4 regions of the Trichococcus sp. ES5 genome follow, and region 4 is predicted to be linked to each of the others. Evidence: predicted binding sites of a transcription regulator. Region 4 holds the regulator's gene; each other region holds the start of a gene.
What was found. Region 4 encodes LexA, which represses DNA repair genes until DNA is damaged. Its sites were predicted from a motif close to CNAACANNTGTTNG; they were not measured.
Positions count from the first base shown of each region.

Region 1: parE (DNA topoisomerase IV subunit B) is a predicted target of LexA. The motif match lies at 1,443-1,456, and genes of this name have one in related genera.
Region 2: TES5_RS07890 (YdbC family protein) is a predicted target of LexA. The motif match lies at 2,250-2,263, and genes of this name have one in related genera.
Region 3: recX (recombination regulator RecX) is a predicted target of LexA. The motif match lies at 1,895-1,908, and genes of this name have one in related genera.

Region 1 covers NZ_FJND01000004.1:164,394-167,888, reverse strand. Annotated here, with positions in the region: gene parE (DNA topoisomerase IV subunit B) at 1-1,413, opposite strand, end outside; gene plsY (glycerol-3-phosphate 1-O-acyltransferase PlsY) at 1,596-2,198, shown strand; gene TES5_RS05495 (aldose 1-epimerase family protein) at 2,269-3,141, opposite strand; gene codY (GTP-sensing pleiotropic transcriptional regulator CodY) at 3,178-3,495, opposite strand, start outside.
Region 2 covers NZ_FJND01000008.1:10,067-13,561, forward strand. Annotated here, with positions in the region: gene TES5_RS07875 (MmgE/PrpD family protein) at 1-971, shown strand, start outside; gene TES5_RS07880 (ABC transporter substrate-binding protein) at 1,027-1,767, shown strand; gene TES5_RS07885 (OsmC family protein) at 1,764-2,189, shown strand; gene TES5_RS07890 (YdbC family protein) at 2,367-2,576, shown strand; gene TES5_RS07895 (MFS transporter) at 2,838-3,495, opposite strand, start outside.
Region 3 covers NZ_FJND01000005.1:151,993-155,487, forward strand. Annotated here, with positions in the region: gene TES5_RS06465 (competence protein ComK) at 1-891, shown strand, start outside; gene TES5_RS06470 (general stress protein) at 1,009-1,821, shown strand; gene recX (recombination regulator RecX) at 1,968-2,804, shown strand; gene mutY (A/G-specific adenine glycosylase) at 2,804-3,495, shown strand, end outside.
Region 4 covers NZ_FJND01000002.1:155,455-158,949, reverse strand. Annotated here, with positions in the region: gene recJ (single-stranded-DNA-specific exonuclease RecJ) at 1-1,321, shown strand, start outside; gene TES5_RS02925 (adenine phosphoribosyltransferase) at 1,339-1,851, shown strand; gene lexA (transcriptional repressor LexA) at 1,933-2,556, opposite strand; gene TES5_RS02915 (YneF family protein) at 2,801-3,031, shown strand; gene TES5_RS02910 (ABC transporter ATP-binding protein) at 3,118-3,495, shown strand, end outside.

The DNA of each region.
Region 1 (3,495 bases), on a different contig from region 4:
CTCGTTCTTCAGTATATCCTGCATGCTCGCGCGTTCGGTATTGATGACTTTCCCACGCAGCGGGAGGATCGCCTGGAACTTGCGGTCGCGTCCTTGTTTGGCGGACCCGCCGGCGGAATCACCCTCGACTAGGTATAGTTCGTTCTTTTTCGGATTTTTGCTTTGGGCAGGTGTCAACTTGCCGGACAACAGTGATTCGTTTTTTTGGCGTTTTTTGCCATTTCGCGTCTCTTCACGGGCTTTTCGCGCTGCGTTTCTGGCCTCTCTGGCTTTGAGGGATTTCCTGGCAAGCATTTGGGCTGTTTCGCCATTCTCGGTCAGATAGATGCTTAATTTTTCGCTGATGAGGCCATCAACGGCGGCCCGCGCTTGTGGTGTGCCTAATTTCTCTTTCGTTTGGCCTTCGAATTGCAGCAGGTTTTCTGGAACGCGCAAGGACAACACTGCCGAAAGGCCTTCACGGACATCACTGCCTTCAAGATTCTTCTCCTTCTCTTTGATCAGGTTCATCTTCCGGGCGTATTCGTTGAAGGCTTTGGTGATGGCTGTCTTCGCACCGGTTTCGTGGGTGCCGCCATCCTTAGTGCGGACGTTGTTGACGAAAGACAAAATCGTCTCCGAATAACCATCGTTATACTGGAAGGAAAATTCAATTTCAATCCCATCTGCTTCTCCACTGAAATACACGACATCATGCAGTGTATCTTTTTCTTCATTTAAGTAAGCAACGAATTCCTTGATTCCTTCTTCGAAGTAAAAAGTATCGCTTTGTTCCGTCCGTTCATCTTTCAGCGTGATGGTCAAACCTTTCAATAAAAAGGCTGATTCCCTGAACCGCTCCGCCAAAACCTCATAGGATAGTTGCGCTGTTCCGAAAACTTCCTTGTCGGGTAAAAAGTGAATCGAAGAGCCTGAACCTTTTGCAGCACTTTTTGCCTTAGTCAATTTACTGGCAGGTTTCCCGCCATCCTTGAATTTCATCGTATAGACTGTGCTCTCTCGGATGACGGACACTTCCAGCCACTCGGACAGGGCATTGACGACACTTGCACCCACTCCATGGAGGCCTCCTGAAGTTTTGTAGCCTCCTTGACCGAATTTGCCACCAGCATGCAACACTGTGAAAATGACTTGGATGGTTGGTACACCTGAAGCATGAAACCCAGTCGGCATACCGCGGCCATTATCTTTGACACTAATGCTTTGGTCTTTGTGGATCGTGATATCGATTTTATCGGCAAACCCCGATAAAGCCTCGTCAACTGCATTGTCGACTATTTCATATACTAAATGATGCAGTCCACGTGCGTCGGTCGAACCGATATACATACCTGGCCGTTTCCTGACTGCTTCAAGTCCTTCCAACACTTGGATGGAGTCGTCATTGTATTTATTCTCATTATTTTGTGCCATAAAAAAACTCCTTCATCTCTGTTCTGAACCGAACATCTATTCTATCATACTGTATAATTTTCACTTTGAAAAGTATTAAAAATAAGACAGAATTCTGCCTCCTATAGGAAAAATGTCGATTAAATGGTAAAATGAACTGGAATTGTTTTATATTGGAGTTTTAAACTAGGAGTGAAGTGAGAATGACAGCAGTCGTCATCGTCCTAGCCTATCTTTTGGGTTCTATCCCTTCAGGCATTTGGATTGGAAAATATTTTTATCATACAGACATCCGCACATACGGCAGCGGGAACAGCGGAACCACGAACACCTTCCGCGTTTTAGGGAAAAAAGCCGGTACAATCGTCTTGATCATGGACATGCTGAAAGGCTCGGCGGCAACTTTACTGCCGATATGGTTAGGGGCCGAAATTCACCCTTTGCTGGCCGGTGTTGTGGCAGCATTAGGGCATACTTATCCCCTTTTTGCGGGATTCAAAGGCGGTAAGGCAGTCGCTACAAGCGGCGGTATCATTTTGGCTTACAACCCCCTTTTTTTTACAGAAGTGATCATCGCTTTCGTCATCTATCTTTATTTCTCCAGAATGGTCAGCTTGTCCAGCATATTGGTCTGTTTTACGGCAATCTTCCTTTCCTTCTTTTTTAAGGATTGGCCGTTGACGATTGTTACGATCCTTCTGACGATTTTCATCATCTATCGTCACCGTTCCAACATTTACCGGATCAAGAATGGGACGGAAAGCAAAGTACCTTTCGGCTACAAATCAAAGAGCGTCAAAGAATAAAAGAATAAGGCAGGACCGTAAATCGTTGCTGATTTACGGTCCTGCCTTTTTAGTGTAACTAGGCAACGATTTAGAAGAACGCGACCCTATGGACATAATAACGTTTATTTCCTGGTTCAAGTGATTGGATGGCTGTTTTCCGTTCCAACGCCCCATCCGAATCCGACCTGTCAGCCAATCCGCACCAAGGTTCCAAACAGACGTAAGTTGCGTCTTGCTGCGGCTTCGTCCAAATACCTAAGTAATCAAAATCTTCATAGGACAGTATAACTCCGTGCTCGCCTTTATTAGATGCCAACGTCACCGTCGTCGGTTCCGGCGTTTTCAAAATAATGGCATCATTCAGGAATAGTTCTCTTTGCAGCGGGAAATTGTTCTGATCCACTTCAAGTGCTTTGTTTGCGGATAGATACGGCCCTTCCAGCAAGAAGCGCTCTCGGGAAGTTTCAGGAGTCATCTTGATGTAATAATCTTCTAATGTCTCACCCTCTGTCAACGGCACGTTGAAGCCTGGATGCCCCCCAATCGAATAGTACATCGTATTTTCATCAAGATTCTTCACCTTGTAAATGACGGACAACTGGTTCTCGAACAATTGATAAGTCAACTGCAATTCAAACAAAAATGGATAAACATCTTTGAAGTGACCGTTCGGCGCAAGAATGAATGTAATACTGTCAGTCAGGCGCTCATGCACTGAAAATTTCGAGTCGCGGGCAAAACCGTGTTGCCCCATTGGGTAAGTATTACCTTTATATCGGAAGGAGTCCTCCTTCAGGCGTCCTACGAAAGGAAATAGAACAGGGGCATGTCTGTTCCAAACTTTCTCATCAGCTTGCCAAATATATTCGATACCAGTTTTCTTTGCGACTACACTGGATATTTCTGCACCTTTATCCTTTACGGTTACTATAAGGTGCTCATTTTCGATTACAAACTCCATGACATTTCCCCCTAGTTTGGCTTTACACCAATTTGGTTACTGATCATTTCTTTGATACAAAGCCTTTTTTAAAGCATCAAGCAATTCTGGAGAAACGACTCTGATGAATGTCCCCTTCATGCCGAGCGATCTCGTCTCGAGAATACCGGCTGATTCCAGCTTCCTTAAAGCATTCACAATCACGGAGCGCGTTATATTTTTTTCTTCCGCAATTTTCGATGCGGTGATGCGTTCCTCTAAGGATGGAAAACTCTCAAAAATAGCTTTGACTGCTTCGAGTTCGCTAAAAGACAAGGATTTTATTGCAATTTGGATCAGTGTCGTCACTCTTGTTGCCTCTTCCGTACGCAAATT
Region 2 (3,495 bases), on a different contig from region 4:
TCATCGGCGTGGAAGTGATGGCAAGGCTCGGCCAGGCTTTTGGGACGATAAGTTATTTGCAAGGATGGCACAATACCTCGTTGCTCGGTGGCGTCGCGGCTACTTTTGCGGGAGCCCGATTGCTCGGATTCACTGTTGCCGAAACGCAGAATGCTGTCGGAATCGCCGCCAGTCAGGCTGCTGGTCTGCGCGTGCAGTTCGGAACGGAAATGAAGCCGTTGCATGCCGGTCTGGCAGCGCAACAAGCGGTCCAATCAATCGAATTGACTCAGCAAGGATTTCTTGGTTCTGCAGCGGCGCTTGATACTACAAGCGGCTATCTGGCTGCATACGGAGGGCAAGAAATCAGCGAGGCAACTCGTAAGGCATTGTTGGAAAACTGGGGGGATTCGTGGAGAATAGCAACGCCCGGTTTGTGGTTCAAACGTTTTCCCTTCTGCTCAGCCGCTTTACACGGTGCGGATGCAGCCCGGCAGCTGGCAAAATTGCAATTGCCTGTCGAAAATATAGCAAACATAGCTATCATATTTCCTCCTGACGGGGATGCTGCGCTGATCCACAAACACCCAGTGACTGGGGAACAAGGCCGATTCAGCATCGAATATGTAGTAGCTCTGGCTCTATTGGGCCAGGCCTACACACTGGAAAAATTTGAGGCCAAGGCTATTTCCGATCAGGCCCAGCAGCTCATGAAAGTAATGTCCAGAAAATATGACGTTCATCATCTACCCGACTCTCAAGCAATTCCGAAGGGTAGATTCACAATCATCCGGATTGCGATGGCAGACGGAACTGTCCACACTCGGGAGGTCAGCGTGCCAATAGGATCTCCCGGAATGCCGTTGACGGATGCTGAGCTGGAAGCGAAATGGCAGGATGCAGCCCCTGATAAAAATAATTTGGAGAAAGTACCTGCTACTATCCGGGTGCTAGAAAAAAGCAGTCTGAACGATCTGATGGCTCTGTTATGACAGTGATTATTTGACAGCGTGCGGTGGGGGAGGCGCGACGAATGAGTCCAGCGCGATGACAGAGAGCTCCTCTCAAACAGAAACGACGGATTTGCTGCAACAGGTTCAGGATGCCGGTGTCATCAAAGTAGGCTTGATGGGGACTTACCAGCCGTATAATTTTTTGAATGAAAATCAGGAGATGGACGGCTTCGATGCAGACATCGCCAAAGAAATTGCCAAAGGTTTGGATGTGGATATTGAGTTTGTCTCACAAGAGTTTTCGGGGATGATAGCGGGACTGAAAGCGAATAAATTCGATATGGTCGTCAGTCAGATGACAATCACCGAAGACCGCAAGAAGGAAATGCTGTTCTCCGATCCTTATATCACTAACCAGGTTAAGGTCATCGTCAGCGAAACGAACACGGATATATTGTCGGTCAATGATTTCCCAGGCAAACAGATCGGAGTTGGCCTAGGCACCAATGATGAAACCTATCTGCGGACCGTTCTGATGCCGGAAGTCGGCGATTTCGAAATCCGCACCTATGACGATGTGATTACTTCGTTGAAGGATCTGGATGCCGGCAGAATCGATGCGACCATCAACAACCTGTATGCGCTGAAGCCGGTCATCGTGACGCATGAGATGCAATTTGCCAGGAATGTTGCTGACCGGATCATTTTCATGGCAGACGGTGTAGTAGTGGAGGAGGGGCAGCCAAAGGATTTCTTTGCCGCTCCGAAAACAGAACGGGCCAGAAAATTCCTGAAAATGGAGGAAAAGAGCGAAAGAAATGAGGAGAAGCTATGATCGTGAAGACGATATGGGAAGGCGGCCGTAAATTCACCGCCCAGGGTGATTCAGGCTACGATATCAAGATGGATGCAACGCCAGCGTATGGCGGGATGGGCGAGGGTGCCACTCCTACCGAGATGCTGCTGGCAGCTTTGGCAGGCTGCATCGGCATAGACGTGACGATGATTTTGAACCGCTATTTGGATAAAATCAGCAAACTGGAGTTCATCACAGACGGAACCCGTAAAGAAGAAGCTCCTAAAGGTTTTGTCGCTATCACTATCACTTTCGTAGTGGACGGCGACATTGATGGCAAAAGAGTTTGGCGTGCAATCGACTTGAGTGAAGAAAAATATTGCAGCGTTTCTGATTCTTTGAATGCCGAAATCACCTATGACATTATTTTAAACGGCGTGAAGCTCACCAGAGAAGTGTAATGAAACAGAATGGAAAGAAATGGGATCGGGGCCTGATGGATAAAGGCTCCGTATTTTTGTCGAAAAACAGTTTGCTGTGAAATACTTTACCAAGAAATAGTCCTCTGATATATTAATAGACGATTGAATAAAGCGATGAGGCTTTATCATGAGAATGAGAAGGGATGGAAATGAAACATGGCAGACATCACATTTGAAATTGTCGAAGAACTCGGCGTCCTGTCCACCTCCGCAAAAGGCTGGACGAAAGAACTGAACCTGGTCAGCTGGAACGGCCGACCGCCAAAATACGATATCCGCGAATGGAGCCCCGATCACGAAAAGATGGGCAAAGGACTGACCTTCAGCGAAGAAGAAATGGCTGCTCTCGCCAAACTATTGAAATAACCGAAGAGGCTGCATCAATCCAGAACGCTCCTTACTGGGTTGATGCAGCTTCTTCAGTTTTGAGGTTGAATATACGTTATCCTTAGAAATAACCCGCCAAAACCTTATTGGCGGGCAAAATCAATTCGAATCCTATTCAGTTTCCCCTCCAAAATCGTCTTGGCGGGGAAGTACAACCACACACGACACAAGATTCCCCGTCAAAACCAGTTTGACGGGGAATTCCGCCGCTAACCCTATCCCTTAGAATGCAGCATTGCATCAAGAATGGCTTGTGCCGTGGCGTTTCCCGCGTTGATAGAAGAGGAACATCAAAAAAGCGGAAAGCAAGGCGGTGGCGGAACCGAAGTAGAAAGGCACTTGGTTATTGAAAGTATCGTATAACCATCCGCCGATCAGACTGGCCGGCAATAGGGTCATTCCCAGGAGCGCATTGTATAGCCCCAACCCGGTGCCTTTTTTCTCCTTGCCGATGATGTCGGATACCAACGCTTTCTGGATGCCGTCCGTCGCCGCGCTGTAGAGGCCGTAAAAGGCGAAGAGGCCGACGATGGCGAAAGGGGTAGCCGCCTTGCCGAATCCAAAATAGATCAGCGCGAACATCAGATAGCCGCCGATGATGATGCGTTTACGTCCAATCTTATCGGACAGTTTCCCGAGCGGAACGGCGAAGGCGACGGAAACCGCATTGAACACCAGATACATGATCGGGATGAAGGCATCGCTGACGCCGACGTCGCTCGCTTTGATCAAAAGCAGGGCATCCGTTGAATTCCCCAGCGTGAAAAGGAAAACGATTGCCAGAAAAAGGTAGAAATCCTTGGGAAAATCCCGGAAGGATATTTTTCCTAGCCGTTCCGATTTGGTGCGTTTGGCTTCCTTCACAAAAAAGAGGATCGACAGCAGTCCCAAAAATCCC
Region 3 (3,495 bases), on a different contig from region 4:
GCAGGCCCCTCTTTTGATGTCGAACTGTGGGAAACGATCCTTTCGGGTCTGCGGACGTCTTTGCAGGAATCCGCATCGGCCCAGAGCCAGAAAGAAACGGAGGAGCCTTTCTTCGTTTTGCTCGATCCAGAAAGTACCCAGCCTTATTTGAATCGGGCTTGGGCTTTGGATCGGTTTGTGCTGGATGACTCATTTCTGTACATTATGAGCTTGGACCCGCAACTGCACCAGACCGACTTCCGCACGCTCATTTTTTTCAAAGACGGTCGCCTCATCAAAACGCGCGAAAACAGCAACAATGTGATGTTCTCTTTGTTTGAACTGATTGGTTTCGATTATGATTTCATTCGCGGGATCTCCACACGGGTCAGCGGCAAGGATACCCATTGTGTTCCCTATATTTTTGGGAGGTACCGATTTTTGCCGTTGAGCGGTCCGACCCGCAAAAACAGTTCCTGGATCAATCTTTCAAAGGTGCTGCATTCCCGGACTTTAAAAGGGGAAAAGGGAGTGGAAGTCCACTTCGTGAATCAGCATGTTTTCCACTTACCGGTGCGTCCGCAATTTTTCACCGAAAAAGTCAAACAAGCCAGCCAAACCGTTCATCGCCAAAATCACCTTTTGCACAGCGTCCTGACAAATTTCGATTACGCTGATGGAATAAAAGAAGAGCGCAAGCACAATTTGCTTGGGAACGCGTTACACGCCAATGCGGCTCGGCTTTCGACGATTCCGATGGATGAATATATCCAAATTGTTCAGTTTTCTTTGGCTGAAACGGCTTTGCGCCATCCTTCGTTGCGTGACAACCCGGTTGCGGACGAGGCGCTGCATCTGCTGCGGGAGAATCTGTATGGGGGACTTCCCCATTTAAGGAATGCACCCATCTGATCAGCGGTGCCGAGTAAAGTTTAGTATGATGGGAAAATAGGCTATCATTTGTGATTCAGGTTGAAGTATTTTACAATGAGTTCAAAGAATAAATCTTCAGTCATGGGAGGAATCGTTATGGACAAGAGAATCGAAGGTACCTTTGCTAATCAGGAAATGTTGCTTGATGTAATTACGCATCTGATTAAGCATGAGGGCTATGCGCCTGAGCAACTGCTGGTCATCACCCGCAACGGAAAAAGCAATTTCATCACGGAAGAGACGGCTGTACAAGTTATCGTAACCGGTGAAGACCGTGAGGAGGACTCCTTATGGGACAAAATCGTTAAGTTCTTTACGGTGGATTTGGAAGAGGAAGAGGAGGAAGCCATTTTCGAGCGCTACGGCATTGACGAGGATACGTACGAACGGTTTGAGGATGCTTTGGATGATGGGGAATTGTTGCTGCTGATCGATGATGCCGCTCCGATCAATGATGAACATGCCGAATTTCTCGTGCGCGATGGCATTTTGCCTGACGAAAAAGCCGTCCCTGTTGCAGCCATCACTGCCACGAAACCGGATTGGGCATCCGCCGATAGCGAAGAAGCCGGCGATGTTCCGGCTCATTCAATCGAAGCCGAGAAACAGCTCGAAGTCACCGAAGTTGCAGCTGCGTCGCCTACACAACCAGCCGATGTGACCGACGACATCACCGGACAACGCATCGAAGCTGAAACGGTGGCGGATCCTGCAATGGCAGAAGACAGTCACCGGTTGCCTGAAATGCAGTTTGACAAAGATGACTCCTTGCAGGAACTGGAAGAAGAGAAGGAACAGTTTTCCAAAGACCCATTTGGAGGCGACACGGTTGCTGCAGAAACCGTTGAAGATGCGGAAGATATCGAGCCTGATTATGAAGAGACGGATAAACCGAAACCGGCTCTGTGATTGACAGAAACACCCAGGGCTGCCTCGAAAGAATGAGGCAGCCCTGGGTGTTTTTAGCACGCGGCGGGAATTTCGAACATACGTTTTGTTCCTTTCGTTTTTTGTGTGTATAATAGCAAGTGAGATTCGCCGAAAGGATGTATAGAATGGACCATACCGAGGAACAGGCTGAAAAATTGCCTGTCGTAACAAAAATAACTGTCCAGAAAAAACGCAAGGACCGTTTCAACGTCTTCATTGACGGGGAGTACGCCTTTCCGATATCGGAAGCCGTACTGATCAAGGTCGGCTTGCATAAAGGGATGACGCTCACGAAAGAGCGCAGCGCTGAAATCGAGAAGGAAAATTACGATTACATGGCTTATACGACAGCAGTCAATTATCTGTCCTACAGCCTGCGCAGTGAGAAAGAAGTCCGCAAAAAACTGTATGACGAAGAAATCAGCCCGGACGCAATCGAACGTGCTTTGACGCGGCTGATCGAACAGAATTACGTCAATGACCGTATCTATGGCGAAAGCTACACGCGCACGGCGGCTAACCTGAACCTGAAGGGACCGCAACTCATCGCCAACGAACTGAAAGGAAAGGGCTTGTCGGAAGAAGATATCGCCATTTCCCTGCAACAATATCCGCATGAGTTGCAGTTGGAAAATGCCCAAACGATTGCTGAGAAGCAACTGCGCAAACAAAGCCGGGTTTCTTCGCATGAAGCAGCTTCAAAAATCCGTCTCCATCTGCATCAGAAAGGCTATCCTTCCGACATCGTCCTGGAAGTTATGGGAGAGATCGAAACGGAGAAAGAGGAAGAGGATGAAATGGCCGCATTGCGTCTGCAAGGGGACAAGCTTTGGCGCCGTTATGAGCGCAAAGCGAAAGGCCGTGAGCTGCAGCAAAAAGTGAGATCGGGCCTTTACCAAAAAGGCTACCAGGGAGACATGATCTCCGCCTATATCGAAGAAAAGGAACAGGAAGCAGAATAATGACAAATTCGGAACATACAAAAATATTCAAAGCAGCCGGCATCGAAATGTGGCCGGCCGAGAAAATACAGGCTTTCCGCAAAGCGCTGTTGGACTGGTACGACAAAGAGAAACGCGATCTGCCTTGGCGCCGGACGAGCGATCCCTATAGCATCTGGGTTTCGGAAATCATGCTGCAGCAGACACGGGTGGATACGGTCATCCCGTATTATCATAATTTCCTGGATAAATTCCCGGACATCGCAGCGCTGGCGGCAGCGCCGGAAGACGCGATCCTGAAGGCGTGGGAAGGGCTGGGTTATTATTCTCGTGTCAAGAACATGCAGAAAGCGGCGCAACAGATCGTCGCCGATTACAATGGTGTTTTCCCTAAGAATCCGCAGGAAATCGCTAAGCTGAAGGGCATCGGACCGTATACAGCAGGCGCCGTCTCCAGCATCGCTTTCCAGATACCGGAGCCGGCAGTCGACGGAAACGTCATGCGCGTCATGAGCCGGTTGTTCGAAATCGATGCCGACATCGCCAAACCAGCCAGCCGGAAAACTTTTGAAGCGGTCGTGCGGGAATTGATCGACCCGGAGCGACCAGGCGACTTCAATCAAGCGTTGATGGATCTGGGCTCGAGCATCTGTTCGCCGCTGAATCCGCAGCCTGAAATCAGCCCGATCAAGGCCTTCAATGCCGCCTACAA
Region 4 (3,495 bases):
ATTGGCGAAGAATGAAAATTTGCCGGACGTTGTTGTGTTAGGCAACAAGAATTGGCATCAGGGCGTTCTCGGAATCGTGGCAAGCAAATTGGTCGAGGAATTTGGACGGCCAACCGTATTATTTAATATCGACGAAAAAACCGGTATCGCGAAAGGGTCAGCCCGCAGCACCGAGGCGTTGGACATTTATGCTGCATTGGCAGATGCAAAGGATTCGCTTACGAAGTTCGGTGGGCACAAAATGGCAGCAGGCATGAGTCTTCCTGCTGCTGATTTAGCCGCTTTCTCTGAAAAGATCAACAACTATGCTGCTCGCTATCATGATGCAATCGTGCTGGGCGAATCCATTTATATAGACGCCATCTTGCCGCTTGCTGACGTCACCTTGCCGTTTTTGAAGGAATTGGAGTTGCTGAAACCATATGGTACCGACAATCCGAAGCCGATATTCGGCTTCCAAAATGTACCTTTGACAGACATCAGACAAATCGGTGCCGACAACAAGCATCTAAAGTTCAAGCTCAAGGATAAGGAGCTTTTTCTGGATGTGATCGGCTTCAATAAGGGGAGCATCAGCAATCATTTGAATGAAGCGGATGTCGTTTCCCTAATCGGCGAGCTTTCAATTAATGTTTGGCGGGACAGCGCGAAGCCTCAACTGCAGTTGAGGGACATTAAAAATAAACATGTTCAGTTTTTTGACAAAAGGAGTTCGGTCATCCAAGAATCGGTATTGGCTGTGGAAGATGCCTTGTATCTATTTTCGACTTCCAACATCATGAAACAATTTTATGAGCGTATTCCAAGCAGTTCGAATGCGGCCTTGCTCACGGACAATACAGTGGATGCCTTGCAGGCCGTCAGCGCCAAGAATCTCGTGCTCTTCGAATGTCCTTTGAAGCTGAACCTTTTGGCGAATCTCCTGAAGAGTAATCAGTTCGAAAATGTGTATGTCGTCTCTCATGAATCGAATGGCGTATACGCAGATGGCGTTCCTCCTAAAGACCAGTTTGCAAAATTTTACCAGTATATCCGTTCGCATAAGGATATCGACGTGAGAAATCGATTAGATGCTTTGGCAGAATATTTAAAAATCAAGAAAAATCTTGCCATTTTCATGATTCAAGTGTTTTTGGAGGCGGGATTTGTTACAATAGACAATGGTTTCATCAATGAGGTCAAGAATCCCGTCAAAAGGGCTTTGGCTGATACACAAGTATACAAAGATCGCCTGCAGAAAATGGAAGCTGAAAAAATATTCATCTACAGCCCGTTTTCGCAACTGACAAAATGGTTGAATGAACAGATGATGGTTCAATAATTAGGAGGAACATAAAAATGGATTTAAAAAAATATATTGCTGACGTAAAAGATTTTCCGGAACAAGGCATCATTTTCCGCGATATTTCCCCTTTGATGGCAAATGGCGAAGCCTATCGTTATTCAATCAAGGAAATCGTGAAATATGCTCAAGACTTGAATGTTGATAAAGTAGTCGGACCTGAAGCGCGTGGCTTCATGGTCGGTTGCCCTGTGGCTGTGGAATTAGGCTGCGGATTCGCGATGGCCCGCAAAAAAGGCAAATTGCCCCGCGAAACAGTAGAAGTATCCTACGGGCTGGAATACGGGAAAGCGACATTGCAACTGCATCAAGACGCCATCTTGCCTGGCGATAAAGTGCTGGTCTGTGATGATTTGTTGGCTACTGGCGGCACTACAGCCGCGACTATAGAATTGGTTGAAAAATTAGGCGGAGAAGTTGTGGGCTTGGCGTTCTTGATCGAGTTGCTGGATTTAAAGGGCAGAGATCTGATCCAAGGGTATGACATCTTCACGCTGATGGAATACTAAGAGAAGCAATCCTAAATAAGCATAGACACGCAAAAAGGCTGCCGGTTGGCAGCCTTTTTGCGTCAGTTGGAGGACTGTTCTTTAAATGATGTGGTTCCGGTACAGGCCGACTACTTTACCCAGGATGAGGACAGAATCCAGGATGATCGGATCCATGCTCGAATTTTCAGGTTGCAGACGATAGTAGTTATTTTCTTTGTAGAAACGTTTGCAGGTCGCTTCATCATCGTCCGTCATGGCTATGACGATATCTCCGTTTTCAGCCGTGTTCTGTTTTCTGACAATGACGGAGTCGCCATCGAAGATGCCGGCATCGATCATGCTTTCTCCGCGGATTTTCAACATGAATAAAGATCCCGCATTGGATTGCAGATCCGGGGGAACCGGGAAATAGTCGGTTGCTTCTTCTACGGCAAGTATGGGCGCTCCGGCTGTGACAGTACCCAACAACGGCATTTTATCTGATAGGATCCCCAATTTGTCCAGACCTGCTTGGGTCAATTCTATCGCACGGGGTTTTGTAGGATCCCGCTGGATAAAACCATTTTTTTCAAGACGCGACAGATGGCCATGAACTGTAGATGTAGATGACAGTTTTACCGCATTTCCGATTTCCCTTACGGTCGGCGGGTAGCCCTTTTCCTGGACTTCTTCATAAATGTATTGAAGCACTTCAATTTGGCGTGAATCTTTATTTTTAACCATGAGATCATCATCTCCGTAATCCTATATTTATATCGTTTAGGATACCATTAATCCCCCAAAAAATCAAACAGATGTTCGCATGTTCTTTGAAAATTATGTAAGAATATGCCTAGTATTGCCACAAATCCAGCAAATGTTGAAGCGTTTTCCAAAAATCGCTAAATTTATCCGTGATTGCTATTTCTTTTTCTCATAATCTTTAGTACAATTAATGAATGAATGCTTTGGAAAGGGGGATGAATACGTGTCAACAACAGCATGGGTAATGATGGTTATTTTAGGAATAGTAATAGGCGCGGTTGGCGGATTTTTCCTTGCAAGACGTTATATGGTAAAATATTTTGAAGAAAATCCACCGATCAATGAAGAAATGTTGCGTTCTATGATGATGCAGATGGGTCAAAAACCATCCGAAAGAAAAGTTAAACAAATTATGGCTTCGATGAAAGCACAATCAACAAAGAAAAAGAAATAGACTAATGAAATAATATACAAAATGTGGATCTTTACGGTTCCACATTTTTATTTTGTCTGAATAAACGCAAGAAAGGGGAAATATCCGTGAGTATTTTCAAAAAATTGAGTTGGTTTTTTCGTCAGGAATGGAAAGCCTATTTTGTGGGCGTCTTTTTCCTGATCATTGTGGCTATACTTCAGGTTGTATCGCCGCGCATCGTCGGAATCATTATCGATGAAATAGCACTTGGCACGTTAACGATGGCGTCTTTGTGGAAGTGGACAGCGATCATATTGATAGCGGGCGTGCTGCAGTACCTCTTCCGTTATATTTGGCGGATGAAGATTTGGGGAACTTCAGCAGAACTGGAAAAGATACTTCGGTCAAGATTGTTCAAGCATTTCACCGAAATGGATGCTGTCTTCTTCCAAAAGTACAGGACAGGCGATCTGATGGCGCATGCGACGAATGATTTGAATGCC